Variovorax paradoxus: one gene and its partner. The protein of the gene in region 2 binds, or shares a complex with, the protein of the main gene of each other region. Links are inferred from orthologs where the notes say so. Each region holds a gene or a part of one and is shown on either strand. Other genes may lie near its edges.

What was found. Proteins that work in one complex are often made in the same cells at the same time.
Region 1: the proteins of tsaD (region 2) and tsaB are in contact, whole or in part, in a solved structure (PDB 4WQ4), measured with the Escherichia coli proteins. The link is inferred for Variovorax paradoxus from one-to-one orthologs.

What each region holds. Positions count from the first base shown.
Region 1 is NZ_CP046622.1:5,341,078-5,344,613, reverse strand. What follows is about bases 1-2,992. They hold tsaB (tRNA (adenosine(37)-N6)-threonylcarbamoyltransferase complex dimerization subunit type 1 TsaB), read left to right. Parts: upstream 1-1,129; coding sequence 1,130-1,855; downstream 1,856-2,992. Other genes in these bases: GOQ09_RS24980 (uracil-DNA glycosylase family protein), read left to right, coding at 2,391-2,992; rimI (ribosomal protein S18-alanine N-acetyltransferase), read left to right, coding at 1,852-2,394; GOQ09_RS24995 (DMT family transporter), read left to right, coding at 118-1,137; GOQ09_RS25000 (DeoR/GlpR family DNA-binding transcription regulator), read left to right, coding at 1-70. Also shown: more of GOQ09_RS24980, read left to right, coding at 2,993-3,197; pyrF (orotidine-5'-phosphate decarboxylase), read left to right, coding at 3,231-3,536. UniProt on the Escherichia coli protein: Required for the formation of a threonylcarbamoyl group on adenosine at position 37 (t(6)A37) in tRNAs that read codons beginning with adenine.
Region 2 is NZ_CP046622.1:3,863,186-3,867,220, forward strand. The notes cover bases 417-3,363. They hold tsaD (tRNA (adenosine(37)-N6)-threonylcarbamoyltransferase complex transferase subunit TsaD), read right to left. Parts: upstream 2,448-3,363; coding sequence 1,386-2,447; downstream 417-1,385. Other genes in these bases: GOQ09_RS17980 (Hsp20/alpha crystallin family protein), read left to right, coding at 417-495; GOQ09_RS17985 (alpha/beta hydrolase-fold protein), read left to right, coding at 692-1,450; GOQ09_RS17995 (nitrate regulatory protein), read left to right, coding at 2,524-3,363. In the rest of the region: GOQ09_RS17975 (branched-chain amino acid ABC transporter substrate-binding protein), read right to left, coding at 1-2; more of GOQ09_RS17980, read left to right, coding at 124-416; more of GOQ09_RS17995, read left to right, coding at 3,364-3,804.

The DNA.
Region 1 (3,536 bases), 1.5 Mb from region 2 along the record:
GGCGCCGGCCCCGGCGCTGGGGGCGCTGCGCAAGGCGGGGCTGGCCATCTTGCGCAGCGACGGCGGCTGATTCGCCCCTGGCCGGCGGGGCGACGGCGGGCCCTCGATAATCGGGGAATGCCTGCCACGCCCCGTTTTTCGCCCCGCACGCTCGGCATCGGCGCGGCCGTGGTCACCGTGCTGGTCTGGACCGCCTTCATCGTCATCGCCCGGGCCTCGGCCGGCCGTTCGCTCACGCCATTCGACCTGGCCCTGGCGCGCATCTGCGGCGCCAGCATGGTGCTGGTTCCGTGGGGGGCGTGGCTGGTCATGAAGAGCCGCCGCGAGCAACAGGGAGGCACGGCCTCCTCGCTGTTCGGGCTTTCGCCTCTTTCTTTGCGGGTGACCGCCACCGCCGGCGTCTTCGGCGGCCTCGCCTACGCCATGCTCGCGTACAGCGGCTTCTTCTTTGCGCCCGCGGGCCATGCCGCGGTGCTGATGCCGGGCAGCCTGCCGCTGTGGACCACGCTGCTCGCCGCCCTGGTGCTGCGCGACCGCATCACGCCGGCCCGCGCTTTCGGCTTGGCGCTGATCGTTGCCGGCGACCTCATGGTCGGCGGGCGCAGCCTGCTGCACGCCTTCGAGGGCGGCGAGGTCTGGAAGGGCGACCTGCTTTTCATGGGCGCGGCCTTCTGCTGGGCCTGCTACAGCGTGGTGGCACGCCGCCATGGGCTCGACGCGGTGCGCGCGACCATCGCCATCACCGTGTTCGCGCTGCTGACCTATGTGCCGGTGTACAGCCTGCTGGTGGCGGGCGGCGCGGTCGTGAGCCACATCGGCTCCGCGCCGTGGGGCGAGGTGGCGTTCCAGATGCTGTTCCAGGGCATTGGCTCGGTGGTGATCTCGGGCATTACCTTCACGAAGATGATTCAATATTTCGGGCCCGTGCGCAGCACCATGATCACTGCGCTGGTGCCCGGCCTCTCGGCCTTCGGCGCGGTGATCTGGCTCGACGAGCCGTTGTACTGGAACCTGGTTGCCGGCCTGCTGCTGGTGACCGCCGGCATCCTGTTCGGCGTGCAGAAAGCCGCTGCGGGCCGCGCAGCCGCAGTGCCCGCGATTCCGGCCGCCGCAGCCATGGGGCGCCGCGATGCATAAGCTCCTGGCCTTCGACACCAGTACCGAACACCTGTCGGTAGCGGTGCGCCACGGCGAGCGCCTTTTCACGCACAGCGGCGCCGGCGGCGCGCAGGCGTCGAGCACGCTGATTCCGCTCATCCTGCAATTGCTGGCCGAGGCCGGGCTCGAACTGGCCGCGCTCGACGCCATTGCCTTCGGCCGCGGGCCGGGTTCCTTCACGGGCTTGCGCACCGCCTGCTCGGTGGCGCAGGGCCTGGCCTTCGGCTCCGGTGTGCGGTTGCTGCCAGTCGACACGCTGCTGGCCGTGGCCGAGGAAGCGCGCCATGCCTTCGGCGCCCGCCAGGTGGTTGCGGTGCTCGATGCGCGCATGGACCAGCTCTATGCCGCCCGCTACGACTTCGAAGGCGGGGGCGAACTCGGTGCGTTGCAAGGCCGGGACGACGAGCCGCTGCTGCTGGCCCCCGAGGCGCTCGAAGTGCCCGCCGGATGGGCGCTCGCCGGCAACGCCTTTACCGCCTACGGCCCGCGCCTGGCGCCCGCCGCGGCGCGCCACGAGGTGCTGCCGACCGCCACCGCCATGCTCCGGCTCGCACCGGCACTGCTGGCCGCCGGGCGCACGGTGGATGCGGCACATGCCTGGCCGCTCTATGTTCGCGATAAAGTGGCGCAAACCACGGAAGAGCGTGCCGCCATCAAAGCGGCCGCGGTTGCGATTTCACCGGTGACCAACCCATGAGTGCCGTTCTTCAGCCCGTCGAAGCCCGACTCGAACCGCTCACCATCGAGCGGCTCGAGGCTGTGTGCGCGGTGGAGCAGACGGCCTACAGCCATCCCTGGACACGCGGGAACTTCATCGATTCCATGGCCGTTGGCTACCACTGCCAGTGCCTGCTCGCGCCGGTGTCGCTGCCGAACCTGGCCACGCCGGTTACCAGCCTCGGCGAAACGCTGATCGGCTATTACGTCGCCATGAAAGGCGTCGACGAGGTGCATCTGCTCAATATCACCGTGGCGCCGGCTTTCCAGCGCCAGGGCTGGGCGCCGTTGATGCTCGAGGCGCTGACCGGGTGGTCGCGCGGCGAAGGCGCGCAGTGGCTGTGGCTCGAGGTGCGCGAAAGCAACCAGCGCGCGCTCGACATCTATGTGCGCCAGGGTTTCCGCAGCGTCGGCGTGCGCAAGGGCTACTACCCGGCGCACGAAGGCAAGCGCGAAGACGCCGTCGTCATGAGCCTGAGATTGAACGAAACAGGCTCCGCCTGGGGAGCCCTGCGATGAGTGCGGTACAGACATTGAAGCTCGATGCGCGCCAGCGCGCGATGCTCGACGAGATGGGGGTGAAGGTCTGGTGGCCGATGCCCGAGGTCGTCGAGGCGGCCCCCGTCGTTGCAGCGGCGCAAGCAGTGACGGCGGAGCCGCCGCCTGCCGATGCACGCGAGCCGTACGCCGCCGAAACGCCGGTGGTGCCCATGGCCCCGCCTGCGCATGCACCGGCCGCGCGGCCCGCCATGGCACAGCCGCCGGCGGCACGCCCAGTTGCTGCAGCACCGCTCGCCCATGGCGCCGCCGTGCTGGTCGAAATGCCGCGCCGCCTGTACGCCGACGCCGGAACCGGACCGGCCCAAGGCGGCTGGCTGGTCGTGGCCGACATGCCGCCCGAGGCCGACGGTCGCCACGGAGAGCCCTTTGCGGGTGACGCCGGCAAGCTGCTCGACAACATGCTGCGCGCCCTCAAGCTGCATGATGGCAAGACGCCGGTGCACCTGATGCGAACGCACCGCGGCGTGGCCGCCGGCCAGCCCGGCAGCCCGCGTCCCATGGCCGAGGCTTTCGAGGAACATGCCGCCGCGCTGGCGCCCAGCATGGTGCTCGCCATGGGGCCGCTGGCCGCCCAAAGCCTGATGCAAAGCACCGACCCGCTCGGCAAGCTGCGCGGCCGCGTCGTGCCGCTGCACTCGGTCAACGGCGTGCCGGTGGTGGCCACTTACCACCCGGCGTACCTGCTGCGAAACCCCGCCGACAAGGCGCGCGCCTGGGCCGACCTGTGCCTGGCGGCCGACCAGCAAACGCCGTCGAATTAAGCGGCGGCCCGCGGGTCCTTAAAATCGGGCCCCATGACTTTCCTCGACAAGCTGGCCGCCGCACAGCAAAAAAACGGTTCGTTGCTCTGCGTGGGGCTCGATCCGGAGCCAGCCAAGTTCCCGGGGCAACTCAAGGGCGACGCCAGCCGCATCTATGACTTCTGCGCGCGCATCGTCGATGCGACCGCCGACCTGGTCATCGCCTTCAAGCCGCAGATTGCCTATTTCGCGGCCCACCGCGCCGAAGCCCAGCTGGAGCAACTGATGGAACACATGCGCCGCAATGCGCCCCATGTGCCCGTCATCCTGGACGCCAAGCGCGGCGACATCGGCTCCACC
Region 2 (4,035 bases):
ATTGTCTTGAAACGGTTGCGGCCGCGCCTAGATGTGGTGGCAAGCGGCACTCAGCATTGAATGGCCGCGCAGTGTAAGGGACACACATTCTTGTCCCCATTGTGTTCATTCAGGAGTTCTTTCATGTTTTTCGCACCCGCCCTTCATACCGCCCGCTTCGCTCCGCGTTCGTACGACCGCGCCTTCGAGCGTTTCGTCAACGAAGCCTTTGCCAGCGCACGCAAGTCGCCGCTCGTCGAACAGGACGACAAGAGCTGGACGCTCTCCATCGATGTCCCCGGACTTTCGCGCGAGGACCTCTCCATCGGCATCGAAGGCACCGTGGTCCGCATCGAGAGCAAGGCCGAAGCCAAGCGCCAGTTCAAGGCCGCCTACGAGTTGCCGCAAGACATCGATGTGAGCGCTAGCGAGGCCAAGCTCGAGAACGGCGTGCTCACGCTCAAGCTGGGCAAGCAAGTGCCGGTGAGCCGCGTTTCGGAGCTGCCGATCAGCTGATCGAGCAAAGCCCACGAGAGGAAAGTGTCGTTAACTATTGTTTTTGACTTTGAAGACGCTCCCTAATCACAATAGGACAGTGAATAACATCACATCATGTGACGTATTCACATTTTTCTTCTTTCTTCTTCGTGGGCGTCTCGCAGACGCACCGAATCGCTGACGGTGCGGATTCGGGTGCCCCTTAAGGCACGCCATGATCACGCACCTCAAGTCAGCCAACGACAATGAACGGTCCGATACGCTCCTGGTTTTCCTGCCAGGCGCCTACCTGAAACCCGACGAATTCGAACGCGAAGGCTTCATCAGCGCCGTGCGAGAGCGCCATCTGGCCGCCGACTCGCTGCTGGTGGACGCGGACGTTTCCTACTACTACGACCAGACGCTCAGCGAGCGCCTGCATGCGGACGTCATCGAACCGCAGCGGGCCAAGGGCTACAAGTCGATCTGGCTCGTGGGCATTTCGATCGGCGGCTTCGGTGCGCTGGTCCACGAGTTGTCCAGGCCGGGCTCAGTCGACGGCATCGTCGCGCTGGCACCCTACCTGGGGCGCCGCGTTCTGGGCGCCGAAATCCACAAGGCCGGCGGCCTGCGCGCCTGGCAGGCTCCGACCGGGCCCCAGCCCGACGAGGAAGTCGACCGCAAGCTGTGGCCCTGGTTCCAGCAATACCTGGAACCCCAACAGTCCAAGAACCTGCCGCAGCTCTACCTCGGGTTCGGCCTGAGCGACCGCTTTGCTAGCAACCACAAGCTGCTGGCGGATGCGCTGCCCGAAGGCCGGGTGTTCACCACCGAAGGTGGCCACGACTGGCCGCAATGGCGTCAGCTGTGGCGCAACATGCTCGACGTGCTGCCGGTGCCCTCGCTCGGCCGCGCGCAACGCCCTGCTGCTACGCGGGCACCTGCCCCTGCGTCTCGGATGCCATCAGCGAAGCCATGGGCCATCGCGGCTTGACATCGAAGGCATAGCGCTCGCTGGCCTGCGCCAAGCCCGACTGCAGCCGCATGGCGGCCGCCATCGCGATCATTGCCCCGTTGTCGGTGCACAGGTGCAGCTCGGGGTAGTGCACGCGCACGCCCCGCTTGGCACATGCAGCGTTGAGCTGCTCCCGCAGGCTTCGATTGGCGCCCACTCCGCCCGCGACCACCAGCCGCTTCAGGCCGGTCTGCCCGAGCGCGGCCAGCGACTTCTTCAGCAGCACCTCGACGATGGCTGCTTGCGTGGACGCGGCCAGGTCGGCCTTGCTCGCCTCCAGCCCGGCGCCTAGCTTCTTGGCCTGGGTCAGCACCGCTGTCTTCAGCCCTGCGAATGAAAAGTCCAGATCGCCGCTGTGCAGGAGCGGCCGTGGCAGCTTGAATGCCTCGGCATTGCCCTCTTCCGCCAGCTTGGCCAGCCACGGACCACCCGGATACGGCAGGCCCATGAGCTTGGCGCTCTTGTCGAAAGCCTCGCCCGCCGCATCGTCGATGGTTTCGCCGAGCAATTCGTAGCGCCCCACACCGTCGACCCGCATCAGCTGCGTATGGCCGCCCGAAACGAGCAGCGCCACGAACGGAAACTCCGGCGGATCCACGCTCAGGAAGGGCGACAGCAGGTGCCCCTCGAGGTGATGCACCCCGAGCACCGGCTTGCCGAGCGCCGCCCCCAGCGCGCACGCCACGCCCGCGCCCACCAGCAAGGCCCCGGCAAGGCCCGGGCCGCGCGTATAGGCGACCACGTCGATATCAGCCAGCGAGCGCCCGGCTTCCGCCATGACGGCTTCGGTCAGCGGCAGCACGCGGCGAATGTGGTCGCGGCTGGCGAGTTCGGGCACCACGCCGCCGTAGGCCTGGTGCATGGCGATCTGGCTGTGCAGCGCGTGCGAACGCAACAGCGGCAGCGCGTCGCCGTGCGATTCAACCAGTGCCACGCCGGTTTCGTCGCAGGAGGATTCGATTCCCAGAAGAAGCATCCAGAGGAGTGTAGGCGGCACGGAATGCCCGTGCGGCACGGATGTTGCAGCACGCCTTTTGCCTCCCCTCCCCGCCATGAAATCCGGACTGAATTTCCTGATCGCCGCCAGAAAGTGCGAAATTGACGAGCTCGACCAGCTCGCGCGCACCAGCGACCTGGTCGGGCTGATCGCGCGGCTCGTTCATGCGCTGCAGCGGGAGCGCGGCATGTCCAACGTGTTTCTCGCCTCTCGCGGGGTCCGCTTCGCCGACCAGCGCGATCCGCAGATCGCAGAATGCTTGGCGCTCGAACAGGAGGTGCGCGCTGGCTTCGACCAGCTCGAAACCGAAGGCCGACCGGGCGCCACCGCGGGCAATAGCGCCCGCCTCTTCAGCCGCATTGCCTGGGTGCTTCCCGGCCTGGACGGCTTGCCCGCGCTACGCCGCCGCGTTGCTGCGCTCGAACTGACGCCCGCCCAGGCCACCGCCGCTTTCGCCAAGCTCGTTGCAGGCCTGCTGGCGGTGGTGTTCGAGGCCGCCGACGGCGCGACGGACCCCGAAATTTCGCGCCTGCTCGTCGCGATGTTCAACTTCATGCAGGGCAAGGAATTTGCCGGCCAGGAGCGCGCCTTCGGAGCCGCGTCGTTGGCAGTGGGGCGTGCCGACGAGGCGCAGCGCCAGCAATGGCTGCACCTCATCGAGCTGCAGGAGCGCTGCTTCCAGGTCTTCATCGACTTTTCGAGCAGCGGCGTGCTTGCGCTCTGGCACCAAAGCCAGTCCGACGCCGTCATGGCCGAGATCGAGCGCCTGCGCCGCATGAGCGTGACCTCGGCCCAGGCGGCTTCGTCGGCCGCGCCCGACGCCCGGCTGAGCCAGACGTGGTTCGACTGCTGCACCCGCCGCATCGACGCCATGAAAACCGTCGAGCATCGGTTGGCCGAAGAACTGCGCGAACTCTGCGCCCGCAAGATTGCACAGGCACGCGGCGAACTGCAGAAGTACCAAGAGGTGCTCGGCACCCTTGCGCCGCAAACGGAAGGCGCCGTCTTCTTCGACGACACCGGCACCGAGGCCACGGCACCGGCCCAATACGGACGGCACCTCGAACGCTCGGTGCTCGACATGGTGCAGGAGCAATCGCACCGCCTGCAGGCCATGAGCGAAGAGCTCGAAACCGTTCGCGCCTCGCTCAACGAGCGCAAGCTGGTCGAACGCGCCAAGGGCCTCCTGATGGCCCACCGCCGCATGAGCGAGAACGAAGCCCACAAGATGCTGCTGCAGACTGCCATGAACCAGAAGCGCCGGCTCGTGGATGTGGCCGAGTCGATGCTCGCCATGGCCGACTACCTGCCCCTGGACACGGCATCACGGCGCTGAACAGCCGCCCGCATGCGTTCGAAATGGTGCGGCGCACAACAAGCGTGCATGGCAACCACTTTCCGCCTCAGGTGACCTGCGCACCGGCTGGCAGTCGCTCTTTTGCTGCCTATTCAATAGCAAGGCGATAGCAAAAAGAGGCCGACAAAGCTGGCACGCAGTTTGCTGAAGTAGTACATGGACCCCTGGGTCCGAGGCAGGCAGCACCCAACGGCGGGTGTTGCCCACCGA